Linked DNA regions of Pokkaliibacter sp. MBI-7. The protein of the gene in region 1 interacts with the protein of each later gene in a pairwise test. Links are inferred from orthologs where the notes say so. Each region holds a gene or a part of one and is shown in the gene's direction. Other genes may lie near its edges.

The links.
Region 2: the proteins of grpE (region 1) and QCD60_RS03300 interact in binary tests that used the Escherichia coli proteins (3 or more experiments, as listed by UniProt). The link is inferred for Pokkaliibacter sp. MBI-7 from one-to-one orthologs.

Annotation. Positions count from the first base shown.
Region 1 is NZ_JARVTG010000001.1:1,425,525-1,430,124, reverse strand. The notes cover bases 1,816-4,600. They hold grpE (nucleotide exchange factor GrpE), read left to right. Parts: upstream 1,816-2,812; coding sequence 2,813-3,388; downstream 3,389-4,600. Other genes in these bases: dnaK (molecular chaperone DnaK), read left to right, coding at 3,507-4,600; recN (DNA repair protein RecN), read right to left, coding at 1,816-2,573. Outside these bases: QCD60_RS06515 (outer membrane protein assembly factor BamE), read right to left, coding at 1-272; fur (ferric iron uptake transcriptional regulator), read left to right, coding at 357-788; more of recN, read right to left, coding at 903-1,815. UniProt on the Escherichia coli protein: Participates actively in the response to hyperosmotic and heat shock by preventing the aggregation of stress-denatured proteins, in association with DnaK and GrpE. It is the nucleotide exchange factor for DnaK and may function as a thermosensor.
Region 2 is NZ_JARVTG010000001.1:721,196-730,330, reverse strand. What follows is about bases 99-3,016. They hold QCD60_RS03300 (Nramp family divalent metal transporter), read left to right. Parts: upstream 99-882; coding sequence 883-2,151; downstream 2,152-3,016. Other genes in these bases: QCD60_RS03290 (hypothetical protein), read right to left, coding at 2,773-3,016; mntR (manganese-binding transcriptional regulator MntR), read left to right, coding at 2,311-2,727; QCD60_RS03305 (glycine C-acetyltransferase), read right to left, coding at 99-550. In the rest of the region: more of QCD60_RS03305, read right to left, coding at 1-98; more of QCD60_RS03290, read right to left, coding at 3,017-4,068; QCD60_RS03285 (transglutaminase family protein), read left to right, coding at 4,251-7,610; QCD60_RS03280 (phosphatase), read right to left, coding at 7,833-8,075; ppk2 (polyphosphate kinase 2), read right to left, coding at 8,072-9,067. UniProt on the Escherichia coli protein: H(+)-stimulated, divalent metal cation uptake system. Involved in manganese and iron uptake. Can also transport cadmium, cobalt, zinc and to a lesser extent nickel and copper. Involved in response to reactive oxygen.

The DNA of each region.
Region 1 (4,600 bases):
TGGAAGTATAGGCTGATAGTTTTGCTCTCCAGTTCGCCATCGGCTTTTTCAAGGCGATAGAGATAGTCCCAGCGCTGCTGATTGAAAGTGTCCACCAGTAATGGCGTGCCAAGCACGTAGCGCACTTGCGCTTTGGTCATACCAGGCTTGAGCTGGTTGAGCATGTCCTGAGTAACCAGGTTGCCCTGCTGGACTTCAATGCGGTGAATGCCCGGGAAATATGAACAGGCACCTAGAAGCAAGGAGCAGCTTAAAATGAGTGCTTTTTGCATTGCCTAATGACTTCCAATATCTTCGTTGGCACGGAATAATACATGATGTTGCCACCTACTGCGAAGAGCACAGAGAATTTGCTTATGGCATTAGAAAATCAAGAGCTGCGCAAAGCCGGCCTGAAGATCACTCTCCCGCGCGTCAAGATCTATCAGATCCTGGAGCAGGCTGGTGAGCAGGACCACTGGAGTGCAGAAGATATCTATCGGATTCTGATGGAGCAGGGTGAGGATGTTGGCTTGGCCACCGTTTATCGCGTGCTGACTCAGTTCGAAGCTGCAGGTTTGGTGGTACGTCATCATTTTGAAGGCGGCCACTCGGTATTCGAACTGTCATCGGATGATAAACATGACCATATCGTTTGCGTGAAATCAGGTGTTGTACGTGAGTTTTCTGACCCTGTTATCAACAAACGCCTTCAGGAAATTGCCGAAGAAAACGGCTTTATCCTGACTGATCGGACTATCTACCTGTATGGCATCTATAAAGATGCTGATAAGGAAAGGAAGATCTGATCCCTGTCTACAAGCGTATTCATCTATAATGACTGCGTTTAACTAAAAAGCCTGCATATGCAGGCTTTTTCATTTCTTCAGAGACGTTATGCGCGCCTCGCTTTACTGAAGAACTCAGTGTGGAAGCTGGTTGAGCATTGCTTCAGCATGAGCCCGGGCATGATGGGAAAGCTCAGAGCCACCCAGCATGCGGGCAATTTCGTCTACCCGCTGGTTATCACTGAGGCGATGAATGCGAGAGTGGGTCAGACCTTGGCGAACTTCTTTGCTGACAAACAGGTGATGATGGGCCTGAGCGGCAACTTGAGGCTGATGGGTAACGCACATGACCTGCACCCGGTCCCCCAGCTGGCGTAGCAGCTTGCCAACCACTTCCGCAACAGCGCCGCCAATTCCGACATCCACCTCATCAAAAATCAGGGTAGGCATGGTACTGGCGTGCGCGGCTACGACCTGAATGGCTAGGCTGATTCGTGACAATTCTCCACCAGAGGCCACTTTATGTAGTGCGCGTGGTGGTTGGCCAGGGTTGGCGCTTAACAGAAACTCGACCTGATCAATACCCTTGGCATTATATTGTGCCGTTTCCAGACGGCTGATCTGAGCAATAAAACGGCTATGTGGCATGCTCAGTGCCCGTAACTGCTCCACTACCTGGTTGCTCAGCTGTTCTGCTGCTTGTTGGCGCTGTGCACTGAGTTTCTCGGCCAGCATCAGGTAATGCTCAAAATGAGTTGCTACATCTGCCTCCAGGGCGGCTAACTGGTCATCATCAATATTGAGATCTGCCAGCTCTGCTTCCAGCTGCTGTTGAAATGCTGGAATCCCATATGGATCAATGCGATGTTTTCGGGCAAGGGAATAAATCAGATGCAGTCGCTCATCCACATCCTGCAACCGTTCCGGGCTGATTTCACACTGATCCAGACCGTGCTGAAGCGAGTTCAGCGCTTCATCCAATTGAATGGCGGCACTATCAAGTAACGTGTCGACTTCATCCAGAGTCGCGCGTGGTAACTGCATCTGATTGAGCAATGAACGGCATCGACGTAACTGATCCTGCAGGTTCTCGTCGCCATCGCGGGTAAGCTCGACAAGTTGTTGGCCTAAACGCAGGTTATATTCGGCATTGGCAAGGATTTTCTGCTCCTGCTCCAGTTCCTCGAGCTCGCCATGGCGCACATTCAGCTGTTGAAGCTCCTCTACCTGATAACTCAATAGTTGTACCTTCGCTTGATCTTCTTTACTGCGCTCTTGCACCGTCTGCCAGTGCTGCAAGCGCTTTTGCCAGCTTTTAAATGACAGGCCAACTGCCGTCGTTGTTTCTGTCAGCTGTGCATAATCATCGAGAAAGTACTGATGAGTATGGGGGTTTAGTAGTTTCTGGTGAGCATGCTGACCGTGGATTTCCAGCAGATGTTCACCCAGCTGACGTAATTCCTGTAAATTGCATGGCTGGCCGTTGATCCAGGCGCGTGATCTGCCCTCAGCGCTGATAGTGCGGCGTAAGATACATTGATGATCCTGCAGCATGTCACGTTCTGCCAGCCATTCCTGTGCCTGGGGAATGGCTTGAATATCAAAGCAGGCGCTTATATCTGCTTTGTCACTTCCATGCCGGACACAGCCAGCATCGCCACGATCCCCCAGTGCCAGAGCCAATGCGTCCAGCATGATGGACTTGCCTGCACCGGTCTCGCCGCTGACGGCAAGCATACCGCCTGGAAGCTCGAGATCCAGGTGTTCAACAATAGCAACGTTGCGAATGGTAAGTTGGCAGAGCATGACGTTTCCCCGTCATAGACTGGTTTTATATCCAGTAGTTTATCCGGCTTTTCATCCAGTGCAATGGCTTTTTGCTGACATTTTAAACAGTGTGGTGACTTGAAAGTGCTCTGATCGTTCCCATATTGCTGCCCAACTTGTTCCCCTGCCTACCCGGTGGGGCACCAAGGCAATGACTTGCCGGTGATGAATAAACAAAGATTGTTGAGACTTAACCAACAGCTTAAGAGGATTGGCCCATGGCGAACCACGAGAACACTGCACCTGAGCAGGACGAAGTGAAGGACACTATTGCAGAAGAGCAGTGTGACGCTGGGCAGACTGCAGATGCTGAACCTGGTATTGAGGCGCTGCAGAGCGAAGTCGACCAGCTGAAGCAGCAGCTCAATGACGCACGTGAACAGGCGCTGCGTGCGCAGGCAGAAATGCAGAATAGCCGCCGTCGCGCGGAGCAGGATGTGGAAAAGGCACATCGTTATGCGCTGGAAAAATTTGCTGGTGAGCTGCTTCCCATCGTCGACAATCTGGAGCGCGCTATTCAGTCGTCCCAAGGGGACAGCGAGCATCTGCTGGCTGTACGTGAAGGGGTGGAAATGACCCTCGATCTGTTTGTCAAAACATTGGAAAAGTTCAACGTCGGTACTGTGCATCCTGTGGGCGAAGACTTTAATCCAGATTTGCACCAGGCGGTGACCATGATTCCGCACCCGGAAATGGATGCGAACAAGGTCGTTGATGTCATGATGAAAGGCTATACCCTCAATGGTCGCCTGCTGCGCCCTGCGATGGTGGTGGTTTCTAAAGGCAAGGCCTGAAGTCATTAAAAAAGTAAGGTGTGGACTTGAAATAACTGAAAGCGGACCAACCTTACAAGCCAAGCTGATTTAGGGAGCAAGGTGCTCCCCTGAGACTGAATTCTGAGGTTTGAATACTATGGGCAAAATTATTGGTATCGACTTGGGAACCACCAACTCCTGCGTGGCCGTACTGGAGGGGGATAAGGTTCGCGTTATTGAAAACGCTGAAGGCGCGCGTACTACGCCTTCTATCGTCGCTTATGCTGACGACAGCGAAGTGTTGGTTGGTCAGCCTGCCAAACGCCAGGCCGTTACCAATCCTCATAACACTCTGTATGCAGTTAAGCGTCTGATCGGTCGCAAGTTTGCTGATGATGTCGTGCAGAAAGACATCAAGATGGTGCCTTACAAAATTGTTGGCGCTGACAACGGTGATGCCTGGGTAGAAGCCAAAGGTAAGAAAATGGCTCCTCCGCAGGTATCTGCTGAAGTACTGAAGAAAATGAAAAAGACCGCTGAGGATTATCTTGGCGAAGAAGTGACCGCAGCGGTTATTACCGTTCCTGCTTACTTCAATGACTCTCAGCGTCAGGCTACCAAAGACGCTGGCCGCATCGCGGGTCTGGATGTCAAACGTATCATTAACGAGCCTACTGCCGCTGCACTGGCATACGGTATGGACAAGAAAGGCGGCGACTCCAAGATCGCTGTCTATGACTTGGGTGGTGGTACTTTCGATATCTCTATCATTGAGATTGCCGATGTCGATGGCGAAAAGCAGTTTGAAGTACTTTCTACCAATGGTGACACCTTCCTGGGTGGTGAAGACTTTGACCTGGCGCTGATCGACTATCTGGCCAGCGAGTTCAAAAAGGAAAGCAGCATTGATCTGAAGGGCGATCCTCTGGCCATGCAGCGTCTGAAAGAGGCTGCGGAAAAGGCTAAGATTGAACTGTCTTCTGCTCAGCAGACTGACGTTAACTTGCCTTACATCACTGCTGACGCAACAGGTCCCAAGCACCTGAACATCAAGGTGACTCGTGCCAAGCTGGAATCCCTGGTTGAGGATCTGGTGCAGCGTTCACTGGAGCCCTGCCGTATCGCGTTGAATGATGCTGGTCTGAAGCCTGCTGAAATCGACGAAGTTATTCTGGTGGGTGGCCAGACTCGTATGCCGATGGTGCTGGAGAAAGTGAAGGCTTTCTTTGGTAAAGAGCCACGTCGTGATGT
Region 2 (9,135 bases), 700 kb from region 1 along the record:
TGGAGAATACGCCATCGGTGGCGATCAGTTTGAAACGACAGCCCTCGGCTGCCTGTAGCTGCCGCTCCAGGTCGGCCATATCGTTGTTGGCATAGCGGAAGCGCTGGGCTTTGCACAGACGGACACCGTCGATAATGCTGGCATGATTGAGAGCGTCGGAGATGATGGCATCTTCAGCGCCCAGCAGGGTCTCGAACAGACCGCCGTTGGCATCAAAGCAGGAGGAGTAAAGGATTGTGTCCTGCATACCCAGAAACTGGCTCAGCGCTGTTTCCAGCTGGCGGTGTAATGTATGAGTACCGCAGATGAATCGTACTGAGGCCATGCCATAGCCATAGTCATCCAGCGCACGTTTGGCCGCATCTACCAGCGCTGGATGATTAGCCAGCCCCAGGTAGTTGTTGGCGCAGAGGTTGATGACTTCTCGGCCATCCTGAGTCGATACACGTGCCTGCTGAGCGGATTGAATCAGGCGCTCATGCTTGTACAGGCCCGCACTTTCGATGTCTGCCAGCGTCTTGTGCAAATGGGAGTAGAAATCCGGTTGCATGGCCGTCTCCATTGAACAGTCGAGGGATCAGGCACTGTCCGCAGATAAAAATGATCGGGAGACAGCTACCTTCAAAGTAAGTACGAGCACTGTAGAATGTCGATCTGTTATTGAGTAGATGCAGTTTTTCAATAAAACTGCATAGCAGTTGTGCGGGAATCCACCGCTGACCCAAGCAAATATGAACTACCTAACGTTCGGGGAGAGGAAAATAGGCTCAGCCTATCAGAACCTTTAGAAAGCTTAATGAGAATGAATCTTGTCTTCTGGTTAACCAGCCGCTATCTTGTTAACCACGGTTAACTTTTTGGACGGTCATCATGATTCATGCAATGTCTGATCAGACTGTGCGTGTACAGGCCCAGCGTGTGCTCTCTGGTCACGGCACAAGTCTTGTGCGGCGCTTTCTTCCTTTTATGGGGCCAGCAATGATTGCCGCTGTGGCCTATATCGACCCGGGCAACTTCGCCACCAACATTGAGGCAGGCTCGCGTTATGGGTATACCCTGCTGTGGGTGGTGCTATGGGCCAACCTGATGGCAATGCTGATCCAGACCATGTCGGCACGGCTTGGCTTGGCAACAGGCAAGAATCTGGCAGAAGTGATTCGTGATCGCTATCCGCGCCCGGTGGTGTGGCTGTTTTGGGTGCAGGCGGAGTTGATCGCTATTGCGACGGATCTCGCTGAATTTCTGGGCGCGGCGCTGGCCTTTAATCTGCTGTTCGGCATGTCGATGCTGGAAGGAGCGCTGCTGACCGGGGCGATTACCTATGCGGTGCTGTACATGCAGCGCTATGGGTTCCGCACCATGGAGATGATCATTGGTGCCATGATTCTGGCCGTATCAGCGGGCTTCCTGCTGGAAATTCTGCTGGGCAAGCCACCGGCAGAGCCCATCATCAAAGGGTTGCTGCTGCCTTCTTTCCCGGATAGCTATTCCATTTTTCTGGCGGCTGGGATTCTTGGTGCAACGGTGATGCCGCATGTGATCTATTTGCACTCGGCATTGTCGCAAAACCGTATCAAGGTAACGGCTGACAGTGATCGTAGCCGCATCATGAAGTACTACCGCATGGACGTCATCATCGGTATGGCGCTGGCCGGACTGATCAACATGGCTATGCTGGCTTTGGCGGCAACCGTGTTCTTCAGTAATGGCGAAACGACAATTGCGTCCATCGAGGAAAGTTATAAGTTGCTGTCGCCTCTGATGGGGCACGATGCTGCCAGCATGATCTTTGGCTTGACGCTGCTGTTTGCTGGCCTGTCTTCATCGATTGTTGGCACCATGTCGGGGCAGGTTGTGATGCAGGGATTTGTAAACTTCACTATTCCGCTGTGGTTGCGACGCCTGATTACCATGGCACCTGCCATCGTCGTGATCCTGATGGGATTGCCAGAGCAGCAGGTTCTGGTGGTCAGCCAGGTCGTATTGAGTTTTGGTATCCCCTTTGCGGTGGTGCCATTGCTGTTCTTTACCGCCAACCGTCAGTTGATGGGGAATCTGGCGAACCATCGCTGGGTCAATATCGCAGGAGGAATCGTCGCAACGATCATTATTGCCCTCAACCTCTACGTTCTGGTGTTCGAGCTGATGTAAGCATCTGTTGTCGCAGCAGCTATACTGACGAGTCATCGAGAGTAAAAGCGCCTTCTTTGGAAGGCGCTTTTGTTTTAAGGTGTCAGGTCCGTGAACAGATGATTGGCAACCGTCATTGCTGGAGCCGTAGCGGTACCGATGACAGGTAGCAGGAAGAACATGACAGAACCACATCGTTATGCCCCGTTTGAGCGGGTGCGCCAGGACCACCAGAGGGAGTTGGTGGAAGACTATGTCGAAGAGATCGCGTACCTCCACCAGCTGCACGGTGAGGCCCGCGCCAGTGATCTGGCTGAGCGTCTCGGCGTGACCGCAGCAGCTGTTTCTAAAGTGGTCACCAAACTCAAACGTGACGGTTTTGTCGAGGCCCGCCCTTACCGTGGCATATTTCTGACTGAAGAAGGTCAGGAGCTGGCGGTGAAGGTTGCCGAGCGCCATCAAGTGGTGCTGTCGATGCTGATGGCACTGGGCGTGTCAGAAGAAGCCGCGCATGCTGACTCTGAAGGGATTGAGCATCACTGCAGTGATGAAACAGTGGCTGCCATGCGCCGCTTTCTCGATTCCCTCGCCAGCTGATTTTTCCTCTGTATTATCTTTTGCTGGTTGGGCTACTAATACTTACTAGTAGTTGTCCAACCAGAACAGTCCAGCCCAAATAAGCGGTAGCAGCATCAGGAAGAACGGTGCCTGTGCCCGCCATATCTGCTTACTACGTATCCCATATCGTAACGCCAGCATCAGGTTCATGCCCGACAAAGGGCTGGAACCCGAACCCATTGCCCATGAACTCAGAAACATGAAGCCCAGCATGTTCGGGTTCGGTTGTAGCGGCAGCAGTATGGGGCTCAAGACCGCGACGCTGATCATGGCATGAACACCAGACCATGCCATGATCAGGATAAAAGGGAACAAGATACTGGCTTCCAATGCGCCAAAATGGTGCAAGGGTAAGCTGAATCCGGTTTGCTGGGTAATCAGCGTCAAGCCAACGCTCAGCACCCCGGCGGCCAGAAAGAGTGCCAGTTCTCCCCCCATGCGCCCCAGTCCGGCACTGACGTGCTGCGTTATTACAGGGAAACAGCGAGCGCGCTGTCTAATGCCGCTCAACGCCAGTGCTACGCTCGGTGCAAGGATGGTAATCAGCAAAGTTACGGACAGCTGCGGACTCCATTGATGTGCAGCGATCACCAGGGCGGCAAGGCCAACGGGAAGCGACAACCCCTGTCGGTTCAGGGGGTAGCCCTGAAAATTTGCTGCATCCTGGCGCAAGTGCCACCAGCTCAGTATCAATGCACATACTGCGATGACAGCACCCACTGGAAATACCTGAGCAAAGGACATCCCGGGGGCAGACAACAGCGAAACGTTCATGGCCACAAAGAAAGGTGACCACAGTGCAGCAAAGGTGAAGCCACGGCCGATTACCAGCACCTGTTTCAGCGTGAGCTGACTGTTGCGAGCCATGCGGTCGCCCATGATCGCAAGGATGGAGAGGTTGAGTACGGCACCCAGCAGATGTGCCGCCGCCAGTGTAGAACCAATGGCACGGCGGCCACTGGGCAGCGCTTCCTCACTGTGGCTGGCCAGTAGGCGCAGGAAACTGACCGCTACCAGCATGCAAAGCAGTGGTACGTAATTACCCAGCAGGCTGCTCCAGGGGATGCTGGCGCCAAGACCTGCAGAAATAACCACGCAGACTACACCGATTGTCATTAATATCAGGCATTGTTGGCGATTAACGGGTGGCAACGCTGGCCAGACCAGTAGCAACGCCAGCCATGCCGCAATACTGGGAATCAGGCTCTCGCTGCTGGTCAGATGTTGTAGTAGAAAGGTGACGAGCATGATGACGAGACTGAACCCGGTCAAACCAGAGCGATGACGCGATATCAGAGAAAACAGGAATTGTATTTGCATGACTGCAGGGTGTGTCAGGAGGAAAGGGGGATGACCATTAAAGCACGTTCAATCCTCGCCATGACAGCAGGCTCATGCTGAATAACAGCGTTCCGGAGCAGTCATCAGATGTTCCGTGGTTTCATTCTTTGCGTCAGCGATGACGCTTGCGCGATCTGCCCGGTCGATAAGGAAATGTCAGAATGACAATACGTGTAGCCATCCAGCACAAGACATCCTACAAGTTTGACCGCCATGTGGGGGTGGGGCCTCATGTGTTGCGCCTCCGCCCAGCCAGTCATAGCCGTACCAAGATTCATGGCTACTCGCTGAAGGTCAAACCGGAGTCGCATTTCATCAACTGGCAGCAGGACCCTTACGGCAACTTTCTGGCCCGTCTGGTATTCCCGGAAACAACCACCGAGCTGAGCTTTGAGGTTGAAGTGGTTGCCGATATGACAGTCATCAACCCCTTCGACTTCTTTATCGAAGAATACGCTGAAACCTTCCCGTTCCATTATGACAAGCAGCTGCACAAGGAGCTGATGCCCTATCTCGAGGTCACTGAAACGGGCCCTCGTCTGACGGCCTGGATGGAGCGGCAACTGCCCAGAGAGGAGATGTCGACTATTGACTATCTGGTGCATGTCAATCGTGTGCTGCAGGAGGACATCGGCTATGGCATTCGTCTGGAGCCGGGCATCCAGAGTTGTGAAGAGACCCTGGCGCTGTCGAAGGGTTCCTGTCGGGATACGGCCTGGTTACTGGTACAGATTCTGCGTCACAAGGGGCTGGCTGCTCGTTTTGCTTCCGGTTATCTGGTGCAGCTGACATCGGATGTCAAAGCGCTGGATGGTCCTTCAGGCCCGGAGTCGGACTTTACCGATTTGCATGCCTGGTGTGAGGTATTTGTACCCGGCGCGGGTTGGGTAGGGCTTGATCCCACCTCCGGCTTGCTGGCGGGAGAGGGGCATATCCCACTGGCTTGTACGCCCGATCCTGTCTCTGCCGCACCCATCACCGGTTTTACCGACAAATGTGAGGTGGAGTTTGACTACAGCAACGTGGTCACTCGTATCCATGAAGATCCTCGCGTTACCAAGCCTTATACCGATCATCAGTGGGAATCGATTCTAGCGTTGGGTAATGCCGTGGATCAGGAGCTGCTGGACGGTGATGTGCGCCTGACCATGGGCGGTGAGCCTACTTTCGTTTCCATTGATGACATGGATTCTCCACAGTGGAATACCGAGGCACTGGGGGAGGATAAGCTGCGACTGGCCAAGGATCTGCTGCTGCGCCTGCGCAATCGTTTTGCGCCGGGCGGTTTGCTGCACTACGGGCAGGGCAAGTGGTACCCGGGAGAAGAGATTCCCCGATGGGCACTGGGCTGCTTCTGGCGCACGGATGGACAGGCACTATGGCAGGACCCGCAATGGCTGGCGCGCGTGGACAAAAATTATGGTCTGAAGACTACTGATGCTGAGCGATTCGTGCAGCAGCTTTGTCAGAATCTGGGGGTGCGTTCAGATTTTGTGCTGCCGGGCTACGAAGACGCGCTTTATTACCTCTGGCGTGAGCAATCGTTGCCAGACAACATCGATCCGACCAATGCGGATTTGTCTGATGATATGGAGCGTCGCCGCCTGGCACGCCTGCTGTCCGAGCAGGGGCTGAACAACCCCACCGGTTACGTGTTGCCTTTGGCATGGAATTATTTTGAACAAAGCTGGCGCTCCAGTGACTGGCAGCTGCGGGCAGGGCGCCTGACGCTGGTGCCCGGTGATTCACCCATGGGGCTGCGTCTGCCTCTTGGGTCTTTACCACATATAGAAGAAGAGGAACGCGAGCTGGAGCCCGAGGTTGATCCTTTCGCTCCCAAGCCAGAGTTACTGCCCCCCGGCGGCACCTTGTATGCCCAGACTCATGTGGCGGCAGGGCAGAGTAGCTTCGCTGCGAATAAGTCGCCCCTGAAAATCACCCGCGATGTTGCACGGACCGCTCTGTGCGTTGAAGTGCGAAATGGTCGTCTGTATCTGTTCTTACCGCCGATGCAGCATCTGGAGCATTTCGTCGGCCTGATTGAAGCCATTGAACTTAGCGCCGCCGAGCTGAAGCTGCCTGTCGTTCTCGAAGGCTATGAGCCTCCCCGTGACTTCCGGCTGCAGAAGTTGCTGGTAACGCCTGACCCCGGTGTTATCGAGGTGAATATACATCCGGCCAAGAGCTGGCAGGAGCTGGTAGACAACACCACCTCACTGTATGAAGAGGCGCATCAGTGCCGTCTGGGAACTGAGAAATTCATGCTGGACGGCCTGCATTCAGGGACTGGCGGCGGTAATCACATCACATTGGGAGGTGCGACACCGGCAGACAGCCCGCTACTGCGTCGCCCAGACCTGTTGCGTAGTCTGGTCACTTACTGGCAACACCACCCTGGTTTGTCCTATCTGTTCTCTGGCAAGTTTATTGGGCCAACCAGTCAGGCTCCCCGTGTAGATGAAGGGCGGGATGAGTTGCTCTATGAGCTGGAGGTGGCCTTCAAGGAAATGCCCGAGGGGCTATGTGACAAACCCTGGCTGATCGACCGCCTGATGCGTAACCTGCTGGTGGACATTACCGGTAACACGCACCGCTCCGAATTCTGCATCGACAAACTCTATGCTCCCGGATCATCTACCGGGCGTTTGGGGCTGCTGGAATTTCGTGGGTTTGAAATGCCTCCGCATAGCCGTATGGCGTTGGTGCAGGTGCTGCTGTTGCGCTGTCTGGTGGCGCGCTTCTGGCAGAAACCCTATACCGGTAAACTGATTCGCTGGGGCACTCAGCTGCATGACCGATTTATGCTGCCACATTATGTGTGGTCGGATATTCGTGATGTGGTTGCTGATCTCAATCAGCATGGCTATCCCTTCCAGCTTGACTGGCTGGCGCCCTTCGAGGAGTTCCGCTTCCCTCATTACGGCAATGTGCAGGTGGATGATATCAATCTGGAGTTGCGCTGGGCGGTGGAGCCATGGCATGTGCTGGGTGAAGAGATCAGCAGCTTCGGCACCGCCCGTTATGTAGACTCAACCGTCGAGCGATTGCAGGTGAAGGTGCGCGGTGTTACTGGTGAGCGTTATGTGGTGGCCTGTAATGGGCGACGTGTGCCTCTGCGCGAAACCGGACGTCACGGTGAACTGGTGGCGGGGGTACGCTATCGGGCATGGCAGGCACCTTCGGCATTGCATCCCACGATTGGGGTACATACACCGCTGACCTTTGACATTATCGATACCTGGAACGGCCGTTCGATCGGTGGCTGTACCTATCACGTATCCCATCCGGGCGGGCGCAACTATGACACCTTCCCGGTGAATGCCAACGAAGCCGAAGCGCGCAGGGTCAATCGTTACTGGGATCACGGACATACTCAGGGCCCCATTACACCGCCGCCGGCGCTGGGTGGTTTACGGCAATTCTATGCCAGTGAACATCCGCCCCGTCCTATGGCGCCCCCCGCGGAAGAAACTACCTACGAGTATCCCTTTACCTTGGATTTGCGTCGCAAGCCAGATTAAGGGCTCCTCACATATAGTGAGGTAACAGTTGAAAAGAACTAAGCCCGCTTCCTCTTATCGGTTCAGATAATAGGCAGCGGGCTTGATTATTTACTGGGGCGGATCCGTTTTCTGGCGGCAACAAGCGGATGCTTTCAGGAGCTGTGTTTGTCAGGCGCCCTCAGTCCGCAGGCGATGACTGCCTTTTCTTCAAGATGCCAAGGGTTCGTTGATGGCGTTGCATTACTCTTCTGGCTGGTTTGGCTCAAAGCGTTTAGCGGCATGATGCAATGCCCCACTGAGCTTATCGACCTGATGTGTTATCTGCTGCAACTCTTCATGTACCGCATTGGCAATGGCCGATTCGATTAGCCATTGCAGTTCCAGCATGTGTTTCTGACCGATATGGGTCGCAGCGCTGGCACTGATGATACGGCTGAATGATTCCACAACCCGCTGGGCGTGCTCCTTGGGTGGGTGGTTCATGTTGGTGTCTCCTGCTGTTCGGGTAACAGATCTGCCGGAATGGGAAGATCTTCCTCGCTGGGATAATCCTCGCTGGCTTCGCCTTCCATATTTTCGTGATCCTGAACTTCGCAGGCGCGGCCCACAATCAGAGGGTCGGCGGGCTGGACGATGTCGAGATCTTTTCCGGGGTAATCCAACTGACTGAGGATAAAGCGCATGGCGTTGATGCGTGCTCGTTTCTTGTCATCTGATTTGACGACCGTCCAGGGAGCATCGGCCGTGTCGGTGTAGAAGAACATGGCCTCTTTAGCTTCCGTATAGGCATCCCACTTATTCAGCGATGACAGGTCAATGGGGCTGAGCTTCCACTGTTTCAGAGGGTCATGGCGACGGTCTTCAAAGCGCTTCAGTTGCTCCTTGCGGCTGACCGAGAACCACAGCTTGAACAGCCGGATACCACTGCGCACCCACATGCGCTCCAGCTCTGGCGCTTCACGCATAAATTCCAGATATTCGAGGGGGGTACAGAAGCCCATCACTCGTTCCACCCCCGCACGGTTGTACCAGGAGCGGTCAAACAGTACGACTTCACCTGCCGTAGGAAGGTGATGTACATAGCGTTGAAAATACCACTGGCCACGTTCCACTTCATTGGGCTTTTCCAGGGCGACCACTCGCGCGCCCCTGGGGTTGAGATGCTCCATGAAACGCTTGATGGTCCCTCCCTTGCCAGCGGCATCACGCCCTTCAAACAAGATGATCACGCGCTGGCCCGTTTCCTTGGCCCAGCTCTGCATTTTCAGCAGCTCGATTTGCAGCAACTGCTTGGTATGTTCGTACTCGCGGGTGGTCATCTCCTTTGCATAGGGATACTTGTCGTTCACCACCTTGCGGTTAGCCTTTTTCCTGAACTCCTTGGTTCCGTGATCGATGGCCAGCTCGGCTTTTTCTCTGGCAGGATGATGAGGCCTGGTATCGGCAGTGGATTTTTCATCTTGTTGTTTGGACATACAGCCTCCTTTTGCTTGAGTCTAGTCAATCCTTCGCGTACTGGCTTTGCAGTAGGTCAAAAGCAGAG